DNA from 3 places in the Shewanella sp. MM_2022_3 genome. Region 2 is predicted to be linked to each of the others. Evidence: predicted binding sites of a transcription regulator. Region 2 holds the regulator's gene; each other region holds the start of a gene.

Region 1 (4,210 bases), on a different contig from region 2:
AGGGCCTGAGATCTCTTGAACTATCATGCGCTTCAATGCGATACGCACCGCTGCCGTTAACACTTCAGTATCGTTACTCTTAGTGCCGTATTCTAACAAAGTTTGCACTATGGTACGCAAGTCTCTGACAGAAACTCCTTCATTTAATAGGTTTTGCATCACTTTTACGACATTTCCGAGCGGCATCACATCAGGAATAAAGCCATCCACCAACTTAGGCGAGTGTTTAGCAAGCATATCCATCAGTTGTTGCACTTCTTCGTAGCCTAAAAGTTTTGCTGCATTATTCGTCAATATTTGGCTGATATGAGTTGCCACTACCGTCGCTGCATCCACTACCGTATACCCTAAGGTTTGGGCATGTTCACGCAGCTCAGGGGCAATCCACACGGCTTCGAGACCAAAGGCAGGATCACGGGTCTCAATGCCATCTAACTTACCGTACACTTGTCCCGGATTAATGGCGAGCTCGCAGTCATGGCGAATATCCGCCTCACCCACAACAACGCCCATAAGAGAAATACGATAGGCATTAGGCGAAAGGTCTAAATTGTCACGTATGTGAACCGCAGGAACCAAGAATCCCAATTCTTGCGAAAGCTTTTTACGTACGCCCTTGATCCGGCTGAGTAATTCTCCACCTTGACCTTTATCGACTAAGGGAATCAAACGGTAACCCACTTCAAGACCAATAGTGTCGACATGATGCACATCGTCCCAGCTAAGTTCCTTAGGCTCTCTTTCGGCTCTTTCCGTTGGGCCCGTTTTGACTTGTTCGAGGGCTTTGGCACGTTTAGCCTCATTACGTTTAAATATAAAATAAGCCGCACATCCCGTTAAAACGGCGAAACTTAAAAACGCCATATGCGGCATTCCAGGCACAATCCCCATAACGAACAATACGCCAGCAGCAATCCCTAGCGATTTATGACTGTCAAACATCTGACTCATCAACATCTGACCCATATCGCCAGATTCATTTTGGCGAGTTACCATCAATGCCGCAGCAATTGACAGTAATAAGCCTGGGATTTGGGCGACTAACCCGTCACCTATTGTTAAGAGGGTATAAATTTCAACCGCTTGAGAGAATGTCAAACCATGCTGCACAATCCCGATAATAAAACCACCGAGAATGTTGATCACTAAAATCATGATACCCGCGATAGCATCGCCCTTAACGAACTTAGACGCACCGTCCATTGCGCCATAGAAGTCAGCTTCGCGGGTGACTTCAGCCCGCCTAGTTCTGGCTTGATCTTGATTAATAATCCCCGCATTTAAGTCAGCATCAATTGCCATTTGCTTACCAGGCATCGCATCCAAGGTAAAGCGAGCACTCACCTCAGCAATCCGGCCAGCACCTTTGGTAACAACAGCAAAGTTGATAATAATCAGAATGATAAATACAACTAGACCAACGGCATAGTTACCACCAATCACTACGGAGCCAAAGGCTTCAATGACCTTACCCGCCGCATCACCACCGTTGTGACCTTCGAGTAATACCACACGGGTCGATGCCACGTTAAGTGCAAGTCGAAGCAGTGTCGCAACTAATAAAACGGTTGGAAAGGCAGCAAAGTCTAAAGGTCTATCGGTATAAATCGCGACCAAAAGCACAATCAAGGCTAAAGCAATGTTAAAGGAAAATAAGATGTCGAGTAGAAACGGGGGAATTGGCAGTACAATCATCGCCAATGCTGCAAGCACTAGTGCTGGCGTACCTATGCCCTTAAAAGAGCTTAGCTTCAACTGTTTTACTTGGCCTAAGGAGGCTTTAACATCCATTCACAGATACCTAAACTTTGACGTATAACTGCCTAAAAGCAAAAAGCACGCCAACAACTAACAATCAGGTAGTAAAGCTAATATGTAGCTAGCTAACTTTACGTTAGAGCACTATTTACTCGTTACTACGACTTGTTGAGATTTCAAGATTATATTTTGTTCATTCTGGCGCGAAACGAAGAAAGATGTGTGGTTGTTCTACTCAAATGACGAGCTGCTTTTATGACAGAAAGTAAGAGTAAGGGCTTACAAGACGATTACTGATGGCTGCATTTGGCTGGCTTTTCTGCCGCGTTATCGTCCGTTTATGTAGAATAACTACACGGCACGGACTTTGCCTTGCATAAAAGCCAGCCTAATTGCTGCAAAAATAACCATGAAACGTCAACACGCCCTAGTACTTCAGATCTTCAGGAATAGGTTGATTAACGGGAATAGGGATAGGTTTGCGGCCACGCCCTTTTTGATACTGCCTTAACTGGAATACATAAGCGAGTACCTGTGCTACCGCGGTAAATAGACCTTCAGGGACTTGTTGATCAAGTTTCGTTGTATGGTAAATAGCCCGCGCAAGTGGTGGTGCAGTAACAATGGCAATATTATGCGCCCTTGCTACCTCACGAATTTTAAAGGCAACCTCATCGACGCCCTTAGCAATCACAAACGGTGCTGCAGAGCGCTTAACATCATATTTTATCGCCACTGCATAGTGCTCAGGGTTCACCACAATCACATCCGCATTGGGAACTTCGGCCATCATGCGTCGCTGCGCTAATTCACGCTGCATTTGGCGGACTCGCCCTTTGACCTCAGGTTTACCCTCGGTATCTTTATACTCGTCTTTGACCTCCTGCTTTGTCATTTTCAGCTGTTTATTATGGTTCCAGATCTGAAATGGCACATCGATTACCACAATGAATAATACGGAAGAGCAAAGTAGGATAAACATCCATACCAGTAAATCTAAGGCGTGGTAGACATTCCCAGGAAGGTGATCGGCAGAAAGGAGTAAAATATCATTAAAGTAATGATTTAGAAGAAAATATGCCGCCAACGCAACAACAGAAAACTTAGCAATGCCCTTCGTTAATTCAACCAAGGCTTGCACACCAAACATCCGTTTAAAACCCGCAATCGGGCTCATTTTGCTGGCTTTAGGCATCATGGCTTGGGTAGAAAAATTCATTCCACCAAGGGACACGTTTCCGATAAATGCCACCACCACAATCAGCAGCATAATCTTAAGCAACGGCCAACCTATTTCGCCGCCGACAACGCCCCAGACATTAAACATTTGATTAGTATCAAAAATTGCAGCTCTATCCATGGTAAACACACGTTCAAACACATTGGAAAGTGCTTTTGCAATACCAGGACCGAGCATATACAGTCCTGTTGCAGCCGAAAGCAGAACTGTGGCCGTACCTAATTCTTTGGAACGGGCAACCTGACCTTTTTCCCGCGCCTGTTCGAGGCGCCTCCCGGTGGGTTCCTCGCTGCGTTCGCCGCTACTTTCTTCAGCCATTACGCGTTCCTATCCGGTTAAAGTATGCCATCAGCTTGACACTGAAGCCCTAAAATATCACACAGCAAAAGCTGTGCCGATGACCATACTTCATCGAAATGAGCCATAACAGGAGTTAAGGTTAACCATAAAATTAACAATCCACCGATCATCGTAATCGGAAAACCAATCGAAAAAATGTTTAGCTGTGGTGCAGCGCGGGTCATAACCCCAAAGGATAAATTGACTACCAATAACGCGATAATTGCTGACAGCGACATAGTTAATGCCGCGCCAAACATATAAGACCCCCATTCCGCCAACGCGCGATAGCTGGTCAACGTTAATCCCACATTAGAAATCGGCAGTGTATCAAAACTGGCCACAAGCATACGGATCATCAACAGATGACCATCAACAGCTAAAAAAATTAAGGTTGCGAGCAACAGGAAGAAGTTACCAATCACTGGAGTTTGTTGTCCTGAACTCGGATCAACCATAGAGGCAAAACCTAAGCTGGTCTGCATGCCGATAATCTGACCCGTTAACACAAAGGTTTGCATCACCATTTGGGTCACAAAACCCATGGCAACACCAATAATAATTTGCTGTGCAGTAATAAAAACGGCGCTTAAGGAAAAGAGTTCTGCATCCTTAACGGGCGGCAACACGGGGGCAATGGCGAGGGTTATGGCAATAGCAAGAAGTAAACGCACACGAGTGGGAGTTGTTGCCGCGCCAAACACCACCATAACCATCAGCATACTGGCGACGCGAAACAGTGGCCACATATACGAAGCAATAGTTTGCATTAACGTATCAAGCAGCAACTCCATGGGATTAACCTACCACTTGAGGAATACGGTTAACCATTTCAATAAAGAAATCCATTAAGGTCTGTACTAACCAATGACC
Region 2 (4,210 bases):
AAAGGCAAAGGCAAATTATCGACACAATAGTAGCCGAGATCTTCAAGCACTCTAAGTGCGACCGATTTGCCTGAGCCTGAACGCCCTGACACTATGACCAGTTTCATCCAATGATTACCTGATAGAGTTCCGTTTCATCATGCGTCTTGCGCAATTGTTTTAATATTTGCTTGTCACTGAGCTTTTCAGCCATGCATGACAAGGTACTTAGGTGCTGCTGACATTGGTCGGCAGGCACGAGTAGTGCAAATAAAATATCGACGGGTTGTTTATCGATAGCATCAAAGGCTATCGGCTCCTCACATTTTATCAATATCGCTATGGGTTGTGTTATATCGGTTAATCGACCATGTGGAATGGCGATACCGTTACCTATACCTGTGCTACCCATCTTTTCGCGCGCCACGAGGCTTTCGAAGATCTCTTGAGATGAGAGGGTGGGGTACTGGGCAGCGGCTAAGTCGCTGATGAGTTCCAGTACCTTTTTCTTACTGCCCGGAGTGGCGCAGGTTGTGCACTCCGGCCGCAGTATGGTACGAAGTTCCATTGCTAGTGTTTTGTTAACTTCTCTTTGTGTTTAATAACCTGACGATCAAGTTTATCAATCAGGACGTCTATGGCAGCATACATATCTGCATGCTCTGAAGTCGCGAAGACTTCACCACCGGTGAGGTTGATTCTCGCTTCGGCAATCTGTTGCATTTTCTCAACATTGAGCACAACGTGCACATTATTGATCTGTTCGAAATGACGTTCAAGTTTTGAAAACTTTTCCTCAACATATGCCCGTAACGATTCAGTAATCTCGATATGGTGTCCACTTAGGTTTATTTGCATAGAAACGTCCTCCGATACTCACAATAGGCTATAAACTTTTACGCTGATTGGAAGGGGGAATAAGCATCGCTTCTCGGTACTTCGCAATGGTTCTGCGCGCAACGTTAATTCCCTGTTCTGCCAGAAGTTGAGCCATCTTGCTGTCGCTTAATGGTTTTTTCTGGTTTTCCGCTGCAACCAGTTTCTTAATGAAAGCTCTGATTGCTGTGGATGAGCACTCACCGCCATCATCCGTCCCGACGTGGCTTGAGAAGAAATATTTTAGTTCAAAAAGTCCTTTTGGGGTATGCATGTATTTTTGAGTCGTCACCCGTGAAATGGTGGACTCATGCATTTCTACCGCTTCGGCGATATCGTTTAGAACCATGGGTTTCATGGCTTCTTCGCCATATTCGAAGAAACCTTGTTGGTATTGCACTATGCAGTTTGCCACCTTGAGCAGTGTTTCGTTGCGGCTTTCAAGGCTTTTGATAAACCATTTGGCTTCCTGCAAATGACCACGAATAAATTGGCTATCTGCTTGATTTTTTGAACTACGAGCCATTGCTGCATATTGCTGATTGACGTTGATTTTTGGCATGCAGTCAGGGTTTAATTCGACCACCCAACGGCCGTTTTTCTTCGACACCGAAACATCGGGGATCACATATTCTTCATCGACAGGGGTGATGAGTAAACCGGGGCGAGGGTTCAAGGTTTGGATCAGCGCAATACTGTCCCTTAACTCGTCCTCTTTCAGTTTGGTCTTACGCATTAACAGCCTAAAGTCGCGGGCGGCGATCAGATCTAGATGATCTTTGATCAGCATGCGGGCATTTTCGATGTGAGGGGTATCAGGCGAAAAATGAGATAGCTGGATCAGTAAACATTCGCTTAAATCCCTTGCCGCGACACCAACGGGGTCGAAGTGTTGAATACGCTTGAGCACGGCTTCGACTTCGTCGAGTTCAATCTCGGGATTGCCCATGGCTTCGAGGATATCTTCAGTGCTTTGAGTGAGATAACCTTGATCGTCGATGGCATCAATAATCGCGGTGGCAATGGCTAAATCGGTTTCAGAGAAGGGCGTGAGGTTTTTTTGCCATTCTAAATGTTCGTACAACCCCTCGCTAGTTTCCCCTTGGAAGGGCATGTCATCTTCACGGCTGGCGCCAGAACCTGAGTTTGGCGATGCGGTAAAGACTTCATCCCAAGTGGTATCCATGGGTAACTCTTCGGGCAGAGATTCTTTGGTCAGCGACTCGGCAATGTCCACGGTGGAATTATCTTGTTCCTGTGGCTGGGCAGTCGTTTCGCTAAAGTCGGTATCGGCGATATCTTGCTTACGTTCGCTAGGCGCGTCAAATTGCTCCTCTTCCAGCTCGAGAAGAGGATTAGAGTCTAAGGCTTGCTGGATTTCTTGTTGCAGTTCCAATGACGACAGTTGCAGCAGGCGAATGGCCTGCTGAAGTTGTGGCGTCATGGTTAACTGTTGACCCAGTTTGAGCTGGAGTGACGCTTTCATGTTACCGCTGATCCCTAGGTTATTATTGTGAGTTTAGGTCGCTTGATATCATATGGATGGAGCCTAGCGCTCTCAAATTCAAGGCTTATTAGCTTTGTTTTAGTAACTATAGCCTGAATTGTTCACCTAAGTACACAGCCCTAACTTGCTGATTGTCTAAGATCTCTGCGGGTGTGCCCTCGGCAATAAGATTACCGTGACTCACAATGTAAGCATGTTCACAGACGTCTAAGGTCTCGCGCACATTGTGGTCAGTGATAAGTACTCCAAGGCCTCGGCTCTTAAGCTGCTCGATAATTTTCTTGATATCGATAACGGAGATCGGATCAACGCCCGCAAAGGGCTCATCAAGCAGAATAAACTTGGGGTTGGCCGCTAAGGCGCGGGCAATTTCGACGCGGCGACGTTCACCGCCCGATAAGGACATGCCTTGGCTGTCACGAATATGGGTGATATGGAACTCTTCTAGCAGTTGCTCTAGTGCTTCTTCGCGCTGGTCACTATTGAGCTCTTTACGGGTTTGCAGTACCGCCATGATGTTGTCGTGTACGGTTAATTTACGAAAGATACTCGCTTCCTGTGGTAGGTAACCAATACCTTTGCGGGCACGCAGATGCATAGGATCGGCGGTTAAATCATCATCGTCGATAAAGATATGGCCTTTATCGCTTTTAACTAAGCCCACGACCATGTAAAAGGTGGTGGTTTTGCCCGCGCCGTTAGGGCCGAGTAGGCCGACGACTTGACCCGTTTTGACCGTCAGGCTGACATCTTTGACAACCTGACGACTCTTATAACTCTTGGCGAGATTCTGTGCTTTTAAGGTGATTTGGGTCATTTAGAATCCTGTTTTTTCACAGGTTTATCTGTTGGTGTATTTTTGAGTTCTTCCTGATAATTATCAGGTTGAATAATGGTAATTACGCGATCATCACCATTGCCGCTACTTTCGGCGATCAGTTTTTGCTGAATAATATCGTAACGAATTAAATTGCCTGTAACTTGACTACCCGCTTGGTCTAGGGTCGCTGTACCAGTTAGGGTCAACGTCCGAGTGGCCATTTCATAGCGAATCTCTTTGGCGCTAGCAGATGCAGGGCGGCCATCATCCAGGATTTGGCTGTAGGTTGCTGGATTTCCTGTAGCCAGTAAGACTTTACTATTTTCGCCTTCGACAGAAAATGCACGGAGTTGATCCGCATGGATTTTAATTGAGCCTTGAACAACTTCAACGGGACCGAAGAAAATGATCTGATTGTTTTTAATGTCCGCAGTTTGACTGACGGCTTTAATTTTCACTTCTTGCTGTAAGTCACCGATCTTGGCGAAGGCATTCATGCTTGTCATTAGCATTAGGCTGGCAAGTAATATGTTATTTTGCTTCATAGGTTCCTACTACCTGACTGGTCAATTGCACTTCCTGCGCGTTAAGGTCGGCATAAAGGCCTTGCCCTTGAATATTAAAATCTTTCCCTGTGACGTAAATGATGCGGTCAGAGGTCATTATCATTGTGTTGAGATCGAGTTCTAAAAAACTGGTGGACAAGGTTTGTATCGGTTCACCAGGGCTGATGGCATCGATAATAACATTATTTTCTAATACAACCTTGCCAGTATCTTTGTTGAGTCGACCTTGATCGGCTTTGATCTGCCATTTTGCTTTACCTTGGTCGGGATACACAAGATAGACAGGCTGAATAAAGTCTGTTTGGTTTTTAAGCTCATAGTGTTCCATGTGCTTTGCCGTGACACGACTATTGACTTGTCCTTGCTCGTTAAACTCGATGCTGCGCAGATCTTCGATAATGTAGTCGGGTCTGTCTGTATCATTCAGGCTGCTATCGGTATCGCCACCGCGTTTTTGTTGGA
Region 3 (4,210 bases), on a different contig from region 2:
CAAACAAGTCACTCTCACAGGAAAAACAGTGCTAGATTCGCTCCGGCGAAGAATCTTGTTATACTTCGCCTCCATTAGTGCTTGCACTGTAAGTTGAACTTTGGATAATGCCCTTCTTTTTAGAGGGTGTTGTCCACGAGACGAGGCAAAAATGAGCGAAGTCACTACCGCTGAATTTAATGAAGAAGGCAAGTATCTGCGTAAGATCAGAAGCTTTGTCCTAAGAGAAGGGCGTTTGACTAAAGGTCAAGCGCAAGCCATTGAGACTCAGTGGCCAACAATGGGCTTAGATTACAGCCCAACACCATTGGATTTAGCCGAAGTTTTTGGCCGCGAAGCTGACACTGTACTGGAGATTGGTTTCGGTATGGGCGCTTCTTTAGTGCAAATGGCGCAAGAAGCACCAGAGCTGAACTTTATCGGTATTGAAGTCCATAAGCCTGGTGTTGGCTCATGCTTAAGTGATGCCGCTGTCGCGGGCGTGACCAATCTTCGTGTGTATCACCATGATGCGATGGAAGTATTAGAACATGCGATTGCCGATGGCAGCCTGACGCGTGTGCAGTTGTTCTTCCCCGATCCTTGGCATAAAAAGCGCCACCACAAACGCCGTATCGTACAAGCTGAATTTGCCGAATTGATCCGCCGTAAACTGAAGATTGGCGGCGTATTCCATATGGCAACCGACTGGGAAAACTACAGCGAACATATGCTGGAAGTGATGAATGTGGCGAGCGGTTACAAGAATCAATCTGCCGATGGTACTGTTGTACCGCGTCCGGATCATCGGCCACTCACGAAATTTGAAGCCCGCGGTCATCGCCTTGGCCATGGCGTATGGGATCTGATGTTCGAGCGTATCGCTTAATATCGTTATCTTTTTATTGGTTTTTTAACACAACGGGGAAAATCACTATGGCAACGAATCGTAGCCGTCGTTTACGTAAGAAAATGCGCGTCGATGAATTCCAAGAGTTAGGTTTTGACATCACTTGGACGTTCGATGCATCAGTCTCTGAAGCTGAAATTGATGCAACTGTCGATAAGTTTATTGATGAGGTGATTGAAGCCCGTAAGCTAGGCTTCCATGGCGGTGGTCATATCGAATGGGAAGGTATTATTGCGACCCAAACTATCGGCAAGTGCACCGAGGAAGATATCGCTGCTGTTAAGGCATTCTGGGCGGGTCAAAAAGTGACTCAACTCGAAGTTAGCGAACTGTACGATATCTGGTGGAGTTAATGCCAGAACAGGCGTTATTAGAGGAAGTGGTCGACAAAGTTCGACCCTTGCTCGGCCAAGGAAAGGTTGCTAATTATATCCCTGCGCTCGCCAATGTTGATGCTGGCAAATTGGGCATAGCCGTGACCACTATTGACGGTGAAACCATAGGCGCAGGCGATTACCTTGAGCCATTTTCAATTCAAAGTATTTCTAAAGTTTTCAGCTTAACCTTAGCGCTAACTTTATATGAAGAAACAGAAATTTGGAGCCGCGTCGGCAAAGAACCCTCGGGACACTCCTTCAATTCATTAGTCCAAGTCGAACTCGAGCGGGGTAAACCTCGCAATCCCTTTATTAATGCTGGCGCATTAGTCATCGCTGACTTATTACAGAGCCGTTTAGGGGCACCTAAGCATCGGATGTTGGAATTGGTCAGGGCGCTGAGTCAAAACGATAAAGTTTGTTTCGATAAGCAAGTGGCTGATTCTGAATATCAGCACAGTGCTCGTAATGCGGCCATCGCCTATCTGATGAAATCCTTCGGCAATTTTCAAGGTGATGTCGATACAGTGCTGCGCACTTATTTTCATTACTGCGCCTTAAAAATGAACTGCGCCGATCTATCGCGGGCGATGCTGTATTTAGCTAATCGCGGTAAAACCATAGATGGCACTAAGCTTATTTCGCAAGTGCAGACTCGGCAGTTAAATGCCCTGTTAGCAACCTCGGGCTTGTACGATGGCGCTGGTGAGTTTGCCTATCGTGTCGGTATGCCTGGCAAAAGTGGTGTCGGTGGCGGCATTATTGCGGTGATCCCTAGGGAGCTCTCGGTCTGCGTTTGGTCACCCGAATTAGATAACCAAGGTAACTCCCTCGCGGGGACGGCGATGCTTGAGCATCTCAGCCAGCGTCTCGGACGTTCAATCTTCTGATTTAACTCTTTGATTAGCACTGCTAGGCTAAATATTAGTGAAATTCACTAATCTGCTATCGGTGCTAATTTTTATAACTCCATACTAATCATATTATTACAAAGTTGGCACATCTTCTGCTAATTGTCTTTTAGCATGTTAGCTTAGTCGAATTACTCAGATTAAAGGATGAACCACAATGAAAATAAATACGCTATTAACTGGAGTGGCATTATCGGGCGTTATTTTAGGTGCTTCTGGCTTGCAATCAGCACAAGCGAAAACCGAGCCGCAAATTGATGAGCGCTGTGAGGTTTCCCTTAATTATGATGTGAGAGTCGAACCTAAAAAATTAGTGATGAGTGAGAAGGGCGCCGAGAAGTATCGTATCGAGGTTGACAAGTTATACGTTGAAGGCAAGCAGGTAACTTTAACTGATAAGCAGAAGAAGCTAGTTAGCCAATATGCCGATGAGGTGTCAACTCAGGTACCTGAGGTGATTGAATTAGTCAATGAAGCGGTTGCACTAGCCTCTCAAGCTGTGAGTATGGCGTTAACGCCACTGATGGGCGATGCCGCTGGCGCTAAGTTTGATGAGATGATGGCGGGCGTGCAGAAGCGTGTCGATGCCGTAGCCTACAAGCAGGGCGATAGTTTTTACCTTGGTGCGACCGAAGAGTCGATGCAAAACACTTTTAACGACGAATTTGAACAGGAAATGGAGCAAATCGTGCAAAACTCCATTGGCACTCTGATGATGAACATCGGTGGCCAAATTCTTGCCGGCGATGGTGAGTCCTTCGATGCTAAGATGGAGGCATTTTCACAAAAAATGGATAGATTAGGCGATGATATTGAGCAGCAAATTGAATCCCAATCCAAGGGGATTGAAGCGAAAGCCGACCGTTTATGTGACCGTTTTGAAAACCTGCTAGTGCTTGAAAATCAACTGCGTAAAGAAGTGCCTGAGTTAGCACCCTATGTATTGACGCAAAACACTCACCACGAATTGCGTGAGTAGATATCGCAGAAGATATCTAAGGGAGTAAACTGGTTTTTACGCTAGAACGTTTGCCTAGCTGGCAAAATGAATAAAGCAGTATAAATGATCAATGCCTCAGCACCTTTGTGTTTGGGGCTTTTTATTGGGGAATTGTTACCAAGCACCTTGATATTAATCCCAATGCTTGCGGCTATTTAGTGTGGAATGTTACATTCTTCAGACTAATGTTTGGTATACTCTTAAAATATAATGAAAAGCTGGCAACTCAGTCAGATAAAACACTCTACTTTAGCTGACTTTTTCGGTTTAAATCTCTACAACGAACCCATTTGCTGTGAGATATTAAGGCGTTATGGAATGCTGCATTCCTGCGTTATTCCGAAAGTTTAAATCACTGTCGAAACTGCTTAAGGCGACTTTCCATGTTAGAACTGTTAGAACCTATTGCGATTTTTACTCATGTGGCCAGAGCCGGAAGTTTCAGTGCGGCCGCAAGAAGGCTTGGGATCTCTAAATCTAAGGTTAGTACGCAGGTAGCCGATCTCGAGCATAGACTCGGTGTTCAACTGATCCAGCGTACTACTCGCAGCTTAAGTTTGACTGAAGCTGGGCATTTGTTATATCTGCAAGGTGAAGAGTTACTCCGCGATGCTGAGCAGGCGATTGCTAGCGTGCATAATTTAAACGATGCGACCCGCGGCGTGTTAAAGGTGGGTATTTCTCAGTCCTTTGGCGCTATGCATATCATTCCCGCACTGCCATCCTTTATGGCAAAACACCCTGAGCTCGAACTGCAAGTCAGTTTGCTTGATCATAAGGTGGATGTGGTCAGTGAAGGTTTAGACTTACTGTTAACGATGTCTGAGCAGCTTCCCCTTGGTATGGTGGCGCGACCTTTGATGAAGTGTCAGTTCCTACTCGTTGCCTCACCCGATTATATTGCTAAGCATGGCGAACCTTCGCGTCCAGAGCAATTAGTCGACCATAACTGCTTGGTGTATCAAGGTGAGTGGCATGAGCACAGCATGTGGCAGTTTAAAAAGGGCGATGATTACTGTGAGATAGGTGTCTC

What was found. Region 2 encodes sigma-54, which starts transcription at its own class of promoters, with help from an activator protein. Its sites were predicted from a motif close to GTTGGCACGNNNNTNGNNT; they were not measured.
Region 1: the regulator sigma-54 is predicted to act here: its motif matches at 1,828-1,846, upstream of flhA (flagellar biosynthesis protein FlhA).
Region 3: the regulator sigma-54 is predicted to act here: its motif matches at 2,260-2,278, upstream of MMG82_RS07345 (YggN family protein).

Annotation. Positions count from the first base shown of each region.
Region 1 is NZ_JAKZGV010000013.1:31,286-35,495, forward strand. Features, by position in the region: gene flhA (flagellar biosynthesis protein FlhA) at 1-1,791, opposite strand, end outside; gene flhB (flagellar biosynthesis protein FlhB) at 2,186-3,316, opposite strand; gene fliR (flagellar biosynthetic protein FliR) at 3,334-4,131, opposite strand; gene fliQ (flagellar biosynthesis protein FliQ) at 4,136-4,210, opposite strand, start outside.
Region 2 is NZ_JAKZGV010000001.1:30,409-34,618, reverse strand. Features, by position in the region: gene rapZ (RNase adapter RapZ) at 1-107, opposite strand, end outside; gene ptsN (PTS IIA-like nitrogen regulatory protein PtsN) at 104-547, opposite strand; gene hpf (ribosome hibernation promoting factor) at 550-837, opposite strand; gene MMG82_RS00185 (RNA polymerase factor sigma-54) at 866-2,341, opposite strand; gene lptB (LPS export ABC transporter ATP-binding protein) at 2,448-3,179, opposite strand; gene lptA (lipopolysaccharide transport periplasmic protein LptA) at 3,176-3,727, opposite strand; gene lptC (LPS export ABC transporter periplasmic protein LptC) at 3,714-4,210, opposite strand, start outside.
Region 3 is NZ_JAKZGV010000008.1:105,985-110,194, forward strand. Features, by position in the region: gene trmB (tRNA (guanosine(46)-N7)-methyltransferase TrmB) at 152-868, shown strand; gene MMG82_RS07335 (YggL family protein) at 916-1,242, shown strand; gene glsB (glutaminase B) at 1,242-2,156, shown strand; gene MMG82_RS07345 (YggN family protein) at 2,335-3,156, shown strand; gene MMG82_RS07350 (LysR family transcriptional regulator) at 3,561-4,210, shown strand, end outside.